2 regions of the Micromonospora sp. NPDC049900 genome follow, and region 2 is predicted to be linked to the other one. Evidence: riboswitches for the same ligand, from Rfam matches in the RefSeq annotation. Region 2 holds a riboswitch; the other holds the start of a gene.
The links. Region 2 has a riboswitch for cyclic di-AMP ahead of ACIBMZ_RS13540 (coiled-coil domain-containing protein). Riboswitches for the same ligand answer to the same signal wherever they lie in the genome.
Positions count from the first base shown of each region.

Region 1 (3,841 bases), on a different contig from region 2:
TCGACCACGCCGACCCGGCCGGCGTGCCCGGGCTGCTGTCCGAGGCCCGCCCGGAGGCGTACCGGCCCGCCGTGACGGCGGTGGCGGGTCCGGCGGCACCGCCCCCGACGGTGGTCCCACCGGGCGCCCACGGTGCTCGCGCCCCACCCGGCGCCTGACCACTCGCGTCCCGCTGCGGCGCGTCGACCGACTCCGCCGCAGCCCGTCCCGGTGTTCCCGGGACCACTGCCCCCGCGATGCGTCCCCACCGCCCCGCCCGGCCCGTGGCACCCGCCACCGGCGACCGGGTCCGGCGGCCCGCTGTCAGCGCACCACAGCCCACGAGGTCCCGCCATGGAGAAGACCGTCCTCTACCAGTTCCTGATCGAGGTGCCCCGGGCCGCCGCCATCTGGTCGGTGCTGCTCGTGCTCGCGCTGGGCGTGCTCACCGCCATGGTCGCCCGGCCCGAATCGACCGGCGACGACACCGGCCCGGTCGACGACCCCGCCGAGGCCGAGGCGGCCGACCTGCGCCGCTACGCCGGTGAGGTGGCCGTGGCCGCCGCCGGGGCCGCGCAGAACGCGGCACGGCGTCGGGAGGCGTGGCACACCGCTCAGACCGCCCTCGACCGGTCCTGGGCCTCCTACGACGAGGCGGAGAGCCGGGCCCGGCGGCTCGCCGGGGTCACCGCGCTACCCGCGCCCCGCACCCCGCGCACCGCCAGTGAGTACGCCGCCCGGGAGCGCTGGCTGCACCACGCCGCGATGAAGGCGCACTGGCGCGGTGACCTGTCGGCGCGGCAGCTCACCGACGTGCTGGCCCGTCGGGCCGGCTGGGACGCGCGACTGCACCAGGTCGACCAGGAGGTCGTCCTGGCCCGCGTCGTCCGGGACAACCACCGGGCCGCGTACCGGGCCGCCGCCGAGCGGGAACGGGCCGCCTGGCGGGAGGCCGAGTTGGCCGGCGAAGCGGCCCGGGTGCTCTCCGCCGAGGCGTACGCCGCCGCGCAGCGCCTGCGGCCGAATCCGCTCCCGGCGCCCGCCGTCACCACCGTCGCGCGTCCGGCGGCGGCGGTCCTGCGGTGGCGTCCGGCGCGCGTGGGATGAACCGTCGGCCGGATAGTCCGGCCGGATCGGGTGAGCCCGGTCACACCTTCCGCCGGAACGGACACCGGAGCCGGATCCGACCGAGACGGGACGCGAAGCCCGGAGACATTGTCTGCGGGTGGTCCCCTTGTCACCGCCCGTTGCGTCGATCGCCATCGGTCCCGTTGCGCGACATCGATGACCGAACGCCCGAAAATTATCGATCTGGATCATGTTTACGCAGGTCAGGGCGGGTTGGCAGGGCAGTGACCGACCAGTAGTGTCGGCCCGTCCGATGCGGTACCCGATCGCAGGAGGCGACGCCGCATCGACCCGCCTAATCGTGGTCTCACGAACCGGGGACCCACCGCACCACTGGGGTGAATCCGCGAGCCTCGGCTCACGGTAGGGCCGTCTTCCCGCCCGAACCCGTCAGCTAACCCGGTCGGCGGTGTCGGAAGGAGCTTTCCACTCGTGCAGCCCCTCGTCGTACCCCCCTTGTTCCTCCACGGCACCGCGGTGCCCGCGCTCGCCGGGCCGTCGGCCACGAGCTGACTGCGGCCACCGCCCCCGCCCGCTAGCCCGGGCGCAGCCCCTCGCACGGTCGTCCCCGTACTCGGGTGGTCCTCGACAGGTCCTGTCGAGCTGACCGCCGGAGCGGTTCGCCGTGCCTCCCTGAGCCCCCGTGGAGGACTCCGTGAAGCAGACCGTCACGCGCCAGCTACGTCGGCTGGCCACCGAACGCCCCTACCAGGTCGTCGCCGCCTCGGCGGCCGCGCTGGCGCTGGCCACCGCTGCCGGTGCCGTACTCGTCGACACCTCCGACGCCCCGGCCACCGCGCACACCACGACCGCCGTCGCCGAGTTGCGTGGCGACACCGCGGTCTCCCGCGCCGACACCCGGGTGGAGTCGACCCCGTCGACCTCGCCCAGCAGCGCGGCCCCGAGCAGCGCCGCCCCGTCGCCGTCGCCCTCGCCGAAGACCACCTCGGCGGCCCCCTCGCCGGTGGCCAGCAGTGCGAAGGCCGCACCGAAGCCGCCGGCCCGGAAGGTCCTGGACTACGACTTCCAGGCCCAGACCACCGGCTACTACTGCGGTCCGGCCGCGGTACGCAACGCGCTCAGCGCCGCCGGTGTCGACCGTGACCAGGACACCCTGGCCGCGCAGCTCGGCACCACGTACGCCGGCACCAACTCGGCCCTGGACACCACCCGGGTGCTCAACGCCACCGTCAAGGGCGAGCCGTACTCGACCACGATGCTGCGGGGCGGTTCGGCCACCCCGGCCCAGATGGACCAGCTCCAGGCCGACGTGGTGGAGGCGATCACCGACGGGCGCGGTGTCGTGGTGAACGTGGCCGGCAGTGCCACCGACACCGACGGCGGCTGGCACTCCTTCCCCGGTGGCCACTACGTCGCCGTGGTGGGCTACGAGGACGACGGTCGCCTGGTCAAGATCGCCGACTCGGCCGACGCCTCGTACTACTCGTACTGGATGACCACCATCGACCTCGCCCACTGGGCCGCGACCCGCGGCTACTCCTCCTGAGATGTAAGGAAGGGTCCCCTGCTATCGCCTGGTGCATAGCAGGGGACCCTTCCTTACATCCGGGTCCGGGGTGGCAGACTTCGCGCATGAGCGAGGAGTCGGGCGGCCGGGCGGTGCTGGTGCTGCTGCACGGGATGGGTGCCACCGGCGACGTGTGGCTGCCCTGGGCGCCGCTGCTGGAACAACGGTGGCCGGGCCGTTGGTCCGCCCCGGACCTGGCCGGTCACGGCGGCGCGTCGCCGCTGCCGGAGTACTCGTTCACCGCCCTCGCCGACCGGGTCGCGGAGAGCCTCGCCCCGGACGACCGGATCGTCGTACTGGGACACTCGCTCGGCGGGGTGGTCGGGCTGGCGCTGGCCGCCGCCGATCGGGGCGTGCCGGTCGACGCGGTGGTGGGCCTCGGCATCAAGGCGGTGTGGTCCCCGGCGGAGCTGGCCCGCGCCGCCGATCTCGCCGCCCGGCCGGTCACCTGGTTCACCACCCGTGACGAGGCGGCCCGGCGGCATCTGCGTGTGTCCGGCCTGACCGGGCTGCTCAGCCCGGAGCGACCGGCGGTGGACGCCGGGCTGCGGCAGGTGGACGGGCGGTGGCGGCTGGCCATGGACCCGGCCGCCTTCGCCGTCGGCGAACCCGACCTGGCCGCCCTGCTGGCGGCGATCGACGTACCGGTCCTGCTGGCCCGGGGCGAACACGACGCGATGGTCACCGACGCCCAACTCCGGGCGTACGACGTGCCCGTGGTCACGCTGCCCGGTCTCGGGCACAACGCCCACGTCGAGGACCCCGCGGCGGTGCTGGCGTTGCTCGACCCCTGGCGCTGAGGACCGCTCAGGTGGCGCTGGGCAGCGCGGCGTCGGTCGTGGTACGCGGTGCCGGGGCACTCCAGGCCGGGTCCAGCTCCCGTCGGGCGGCCGCCAGGAACGCCTCGGCGTACGTCTCGGCGGGGAAGTCGCCCAGGTAGCGTCGCCGGGTCGCCCAGCGCGCCTCGGCGAGCGGATCGGTGTCGAGCAGCCGGGTCAGCACGTCGTCCAGGTCGGACATGTCCCGCCGCAGCACGTAGCCGGTGGCGGCGAGGGGGAACCGCTCGACGAACCGGTCACCGTCGGCGCCGGTGTCGGTGACCGTGTAGGGCTTGCCCGAGTACAGCCAGTCGGAGACCACCCCGGAGACGTCGGAGATCAACGCGTCCGCCCGGTTCACCGACTCGGCCAGGGTGAGCCGACCGGC
Region 1 covers NZ_JBITKM010000002.1:191,852-195,692, reverse strand. Annotated here, with positions in the region: gene ACIBMZ_RS05400 (hypothetical protein) at 1-158, shown strand, start outside; gene ACIBMZ_RS05395 (hypothetical protein) at 334-1,086, shown strand; cyclic di-AMP (ydaO/yuaA leader) riboswitch at 1,390-1,531, shown strand; gene ACIBMZ_RS05390 (C39 family peptidase) at 1,751-2,614, shown strand; gene ACIBMZ_RS05385 (alpha/beta fold hydrolase) at 2,701-3,435, shown strand; gene ACIBMZ_RS05380 (CDP-glycerol glycerophosphotransferase family protein) at 3,443-3,841, opposite strand, start outside.
Region 1: linked by a shared signal. The riboswitch ahead of ACIBMZ_RS05390 (C39 family peptidase) and the one ahead of ACIBMZ_RS13540 (coiled-coil domain-containing protein) in region 2 are both predicted to bind cyclic di-AMP.

Region 2 (3,841 bases):
CAAGACGGCGGTGGCGCTGCACCGCGCCGCGTACCTGCTCTACTCCGACCGCAGCCGGTACGCCGGTGGCGGCATCCTGGTGGTCGGCCCGTCCTCGGTCTTCGTCGAGTACATCGCCTCGGTGCTGCCGTCCCTGGGCGAGGACACCGCGACCCTGCACTCGCTGGGCACCCTCTTCCCCGGGCTGGTCGCCACCCGCACCGACCCGGTCGAGGTGGCCGCGGTCAAGGGGTCGCTGCGGATGCGCCGACTGTTGGAGCGGGCGGCCCGGGACGGCGTACCCGATTCGCCGGCCGAGCTGCGCCTGCTCTACCGGGGGCAGTTGCTGCGGCTGGAGCGCGCCGAGTTGGACGCCGTCCGGGAGCGGGCGCTGCCCCGGGGGGCGCGACGCAACGAGGTCCGCCGGGCCGGTTTCGACGGCATCCTGGCGGCGCTCTGGGCACAGGCCCGCCGGTTGGGCATCCCCCGGCTGCCCGAGCAGCGGGCCTTCGAGGACGAGCTGATCGACCGGACGGATTTCCGGGACTTCCTCAAGGCGTGGTGGCCCCGGCTGCATCCCCGCCACGTGCTCGGCTGGCTGGCCGATCCGGAGCGGCTGCGCCGGTACGCCGCCGGGCTGCTGTCCCGGGCCGAGATCCGGCTGCTGGAGCAGGCGTACCGGGGGCTGGCCGCCGAGGGGCCGACCGTCGCCGACGTGGCGCTGCTCGACGAGTTGGACGCGTTGCTCGGCAAGCCGGTGCGTCCGGCCCGGGCGAAACGTGACCCGTTCCAGCTCGCCGGTGGGGTGCGCGAGCTGAGCACGTACGCCGACCGGCAGCGGGCCGCCCGCCAGGCCGCTCGCGAGCGACCCGAGGACTACCGCGACTACGCGCACGTGGTGGTGGACGAGTCGCAGGACGTCTCACCGATGCAGTGGCGGATGATCGGCCGACGCGGTCGGCTGGCCTCGTGGACGGTGGTGGGTGACCCGGCGCAGACCGCGTGGACGGGAGATCCGCAGGAGCTGTCCCGGGCCCGGGACCAGGCGTTGGGACGCCGTCGACGGCACCGGTTCACGCTCACCACCAACTACCGCAACTCGGCGGAGATCTTCGCCGTGGCGGCGGCCGAGATCCGCCGGGCGTACCCGGACCTGGCCCTGCCCACCGCGGTCCGGACCACCGGGATCGACCCGGTGGAGCTGGTGGTGCCGGCGACGGAGTTGGAGACCAGCGTGCTGACCGCCGCGAGCACGCTGTTGGGCGAGGTCGAGGGCACCGTCGGGGTGATCACGCCGGTGCCGCGCCGGGACGAGGTCGCGGCCTGGCTGGGCGGGCTCGGCGGCGAGCGTCTCCAGGTGGTGACCAGCCTGGAGGCCAAGGGCATGGAGTACGACGGGGTGGTGCTGGTCGCCCCCGGCGAGATCCGTGCCGATCCCGGCTCCGGCGTGCGTACGCTCTACGTCGCCCTGTCCCGGGCCACCCAGCGGCTGACCACGGTCGACCTGACCGACTGAGCGCGCACATATAGCAATGTCGGCATAGCTCCGCCCCGGGTCGGACGCAGCGCGCAAGGTGTCTGCGTGGGCGCGGGCCACGACCACCACCACGCCGCGGTGTCGCACGCCGCACACCGCCACTCCGGCCGGCTGTGGGCGGCGTTCGTGCTGCTCACCACGCTGATGGTGGTGGAGGCGGTGACCGCCCTGCGGACCGGCTCGCTAGCCCTGCTCTCCGACGCCGGGCACATGTTCACCGACGTGCTCGGCATCGGGATGGCGCTCGCGGCTCTCACCGCCGCCCGGCGCGTGGACGCCCATCCGCAACGCACCTTCGGCCTCTATCGGTTGGAGGTGCTCGCCGCGTTGGCCAACGCGGTGCTGCTCGTCGGCGTCGCCGGTTACGTGCTGGTCGAGGCGGTACGCCGGTTCGGCGACCCGCCGCAGGTGCGGACCGGGCCGGTGCTGGTGGTGGCCACGCTCGGCCTGCTCGCCAACCTGGTCGCGTTCGCGCTGCTGCGTCCCGGGGCGCGGGAGAGCATCAACCTGCGCGGGGCGTACCTGGAGGTGCTGGCGGACCTGCTCGGCTCGCTGGGCGTGATCGCGGCGGCGGCGCTGACCGCGCTGACCGGATGGTGGTGGACGGACCCGCTGGTGGCGGTGGCGATCGGCGCGTTCATCCTGCCGCGCACCTGGCGTCTGGGCCGGGCGGCGGTCCGCATCCTGGTGCAGGCCGCCCCGGAGCACCTCCAGGTCACCGCCGTGCACGACCGGCTGGCCGCGGTGCCCGGCGTGGCCGACGTCCACGACCTGCACGTCTGGACGCTCACCTCCGGGATGGAGGTGGCCTCGGCCCACCTGGCCACGGCCGAGGGCGCCGAGGTCGGCGCGGTGCTCCGCGCGGCCCGGACGGCGCTGCGCGAGGACTTCGACATCACGCACGCGACGCTCCAGATCGAGCCCGCGACGAGTGCCGGTGCCTGCGGGACGGTGGAGTGGTAGCGGGACCAGTAGCGCGAAAGACAACAAAAATACCTTATGTCTGGTTTACTCGTGGTCAGGGGAACACCAGGAGTCACACCGGCTGCACGGTCCCCACCAGCACCGGTAGGCTCGGACCCGGTCTCCGCCAGGCGGCACTCGACGGTGCCGGCGGTGACCGCCGCCTAATCGCCCGCGAGGGCGAACCGGGGAACCATGTTCCAGGGGTGCATCCGCGTCCAGCGGTAGGGATCTTCCGTCCCGAACCCGTCAGCTAACCCGGTCGGCGGCTGACGGAAGGACATGTGCATGCCAGCAGTGGCAACCGTGAGACCGGCCGCCCGTACGGCGGCCCTGATCGCCGCGGGGCTCGCCCTCGCCCTGGGCGCCGCGCTCGCTCCGTTCAGCGCTGCCTCCGCGGCCCCCGGTGACGTCGGCGACGAGGGCGGCACACCGGCGCTACGCGCCCAGTTGGAGGCGGCCAGCAAGGGCTACCTCGACGCCAAGACCGCCCTGGACCGCTCGGTCGACCGGCAGAAGAAGCTCGCCGAGCAGCTCACCACGACCGAGGGCCAGCTCACCGAACGCAGCGCCAAGGTCGCCGAGATCGCCGCGCAGGCGTATCGCGGCGGTCGACTCGGTGCGGCGACGGCGCTGCTCAACAGCGGCTCCCCGGCCGGCTTCATGGACCGGGCGGCGGCACTGGACGCGGTGGCGGCCAACGAGGAACGCGCGCTGCGGGACCTGCGGGCCACCCGCGACGAGGTCGGCAGGACCAAGCAGGCCCTCGACGTCGAGGTGCAGGAGCAGCGCAAGCAGGTGGCCGTGATGGCCAAGCGCAAGGAGCAGGCCGAGCGCTCGCTGACCGTGGCCGAGGAACGCGCCGAGCGGGCCGAGCGGGCCGCGGCGCAGGAGCGGGCCAGCCGGACCCCGGCACGCAGCGGCGGTTCCAGCAGCCCCACGGCCAAGCCCGCGCCGCGCAACGCCAACGGCTCCTGGCCGGCCGAGTCGTGCAGCGTCAACGACCCCACCCCGGCCAACGGCTGCATCACCCCGCGCACCCTGCACGCGCTCAACCAGACCAAGGCGGCCGGCTTCACCAGGTACGTCTCCTGCTACCGCGCGGGCGGCTCGGGTGAGCACCCGAAGGGTCGGGCCTGCGACTTCGCGGCGCAGAAGAACGGCTTCGGCGGGGTCGCCACCGGCGGCGACCGGACGTACGGCAACAACCTGGCGGCGTTCTACGTCAACAACGCCGACCGTCTCGCCGTGCTCTACGTGATCTGGTACAAGCAGATCTGGCTGCCCAGCAGCGGCTGGCGCACGTACAGCGGCGCGCGTGGCGACCCGTCCAGCGACCACACCAACCACGTGCACCTGTCG
Region 2 covers NZ_JBITKM010000004.1:415,034-418,874, forward strand. Annotated here, with positions in the region: gene ACIBMZ_RS13530 (HelD family protein) at 1-1,495, shown strand, start outside; gene ACIBMZ_RS13535 (cation diffusion facilitator family transporter) at 1,562-2,479, shown strand; cyclic di-AMP (ydaO/yuaA leader) riboswitch at 2,631-2,763, shown strand; gene ACIBMZ_RS13540 (coiled-coil domain-containing protein) at 2,768-3,841, shown strand, end outside.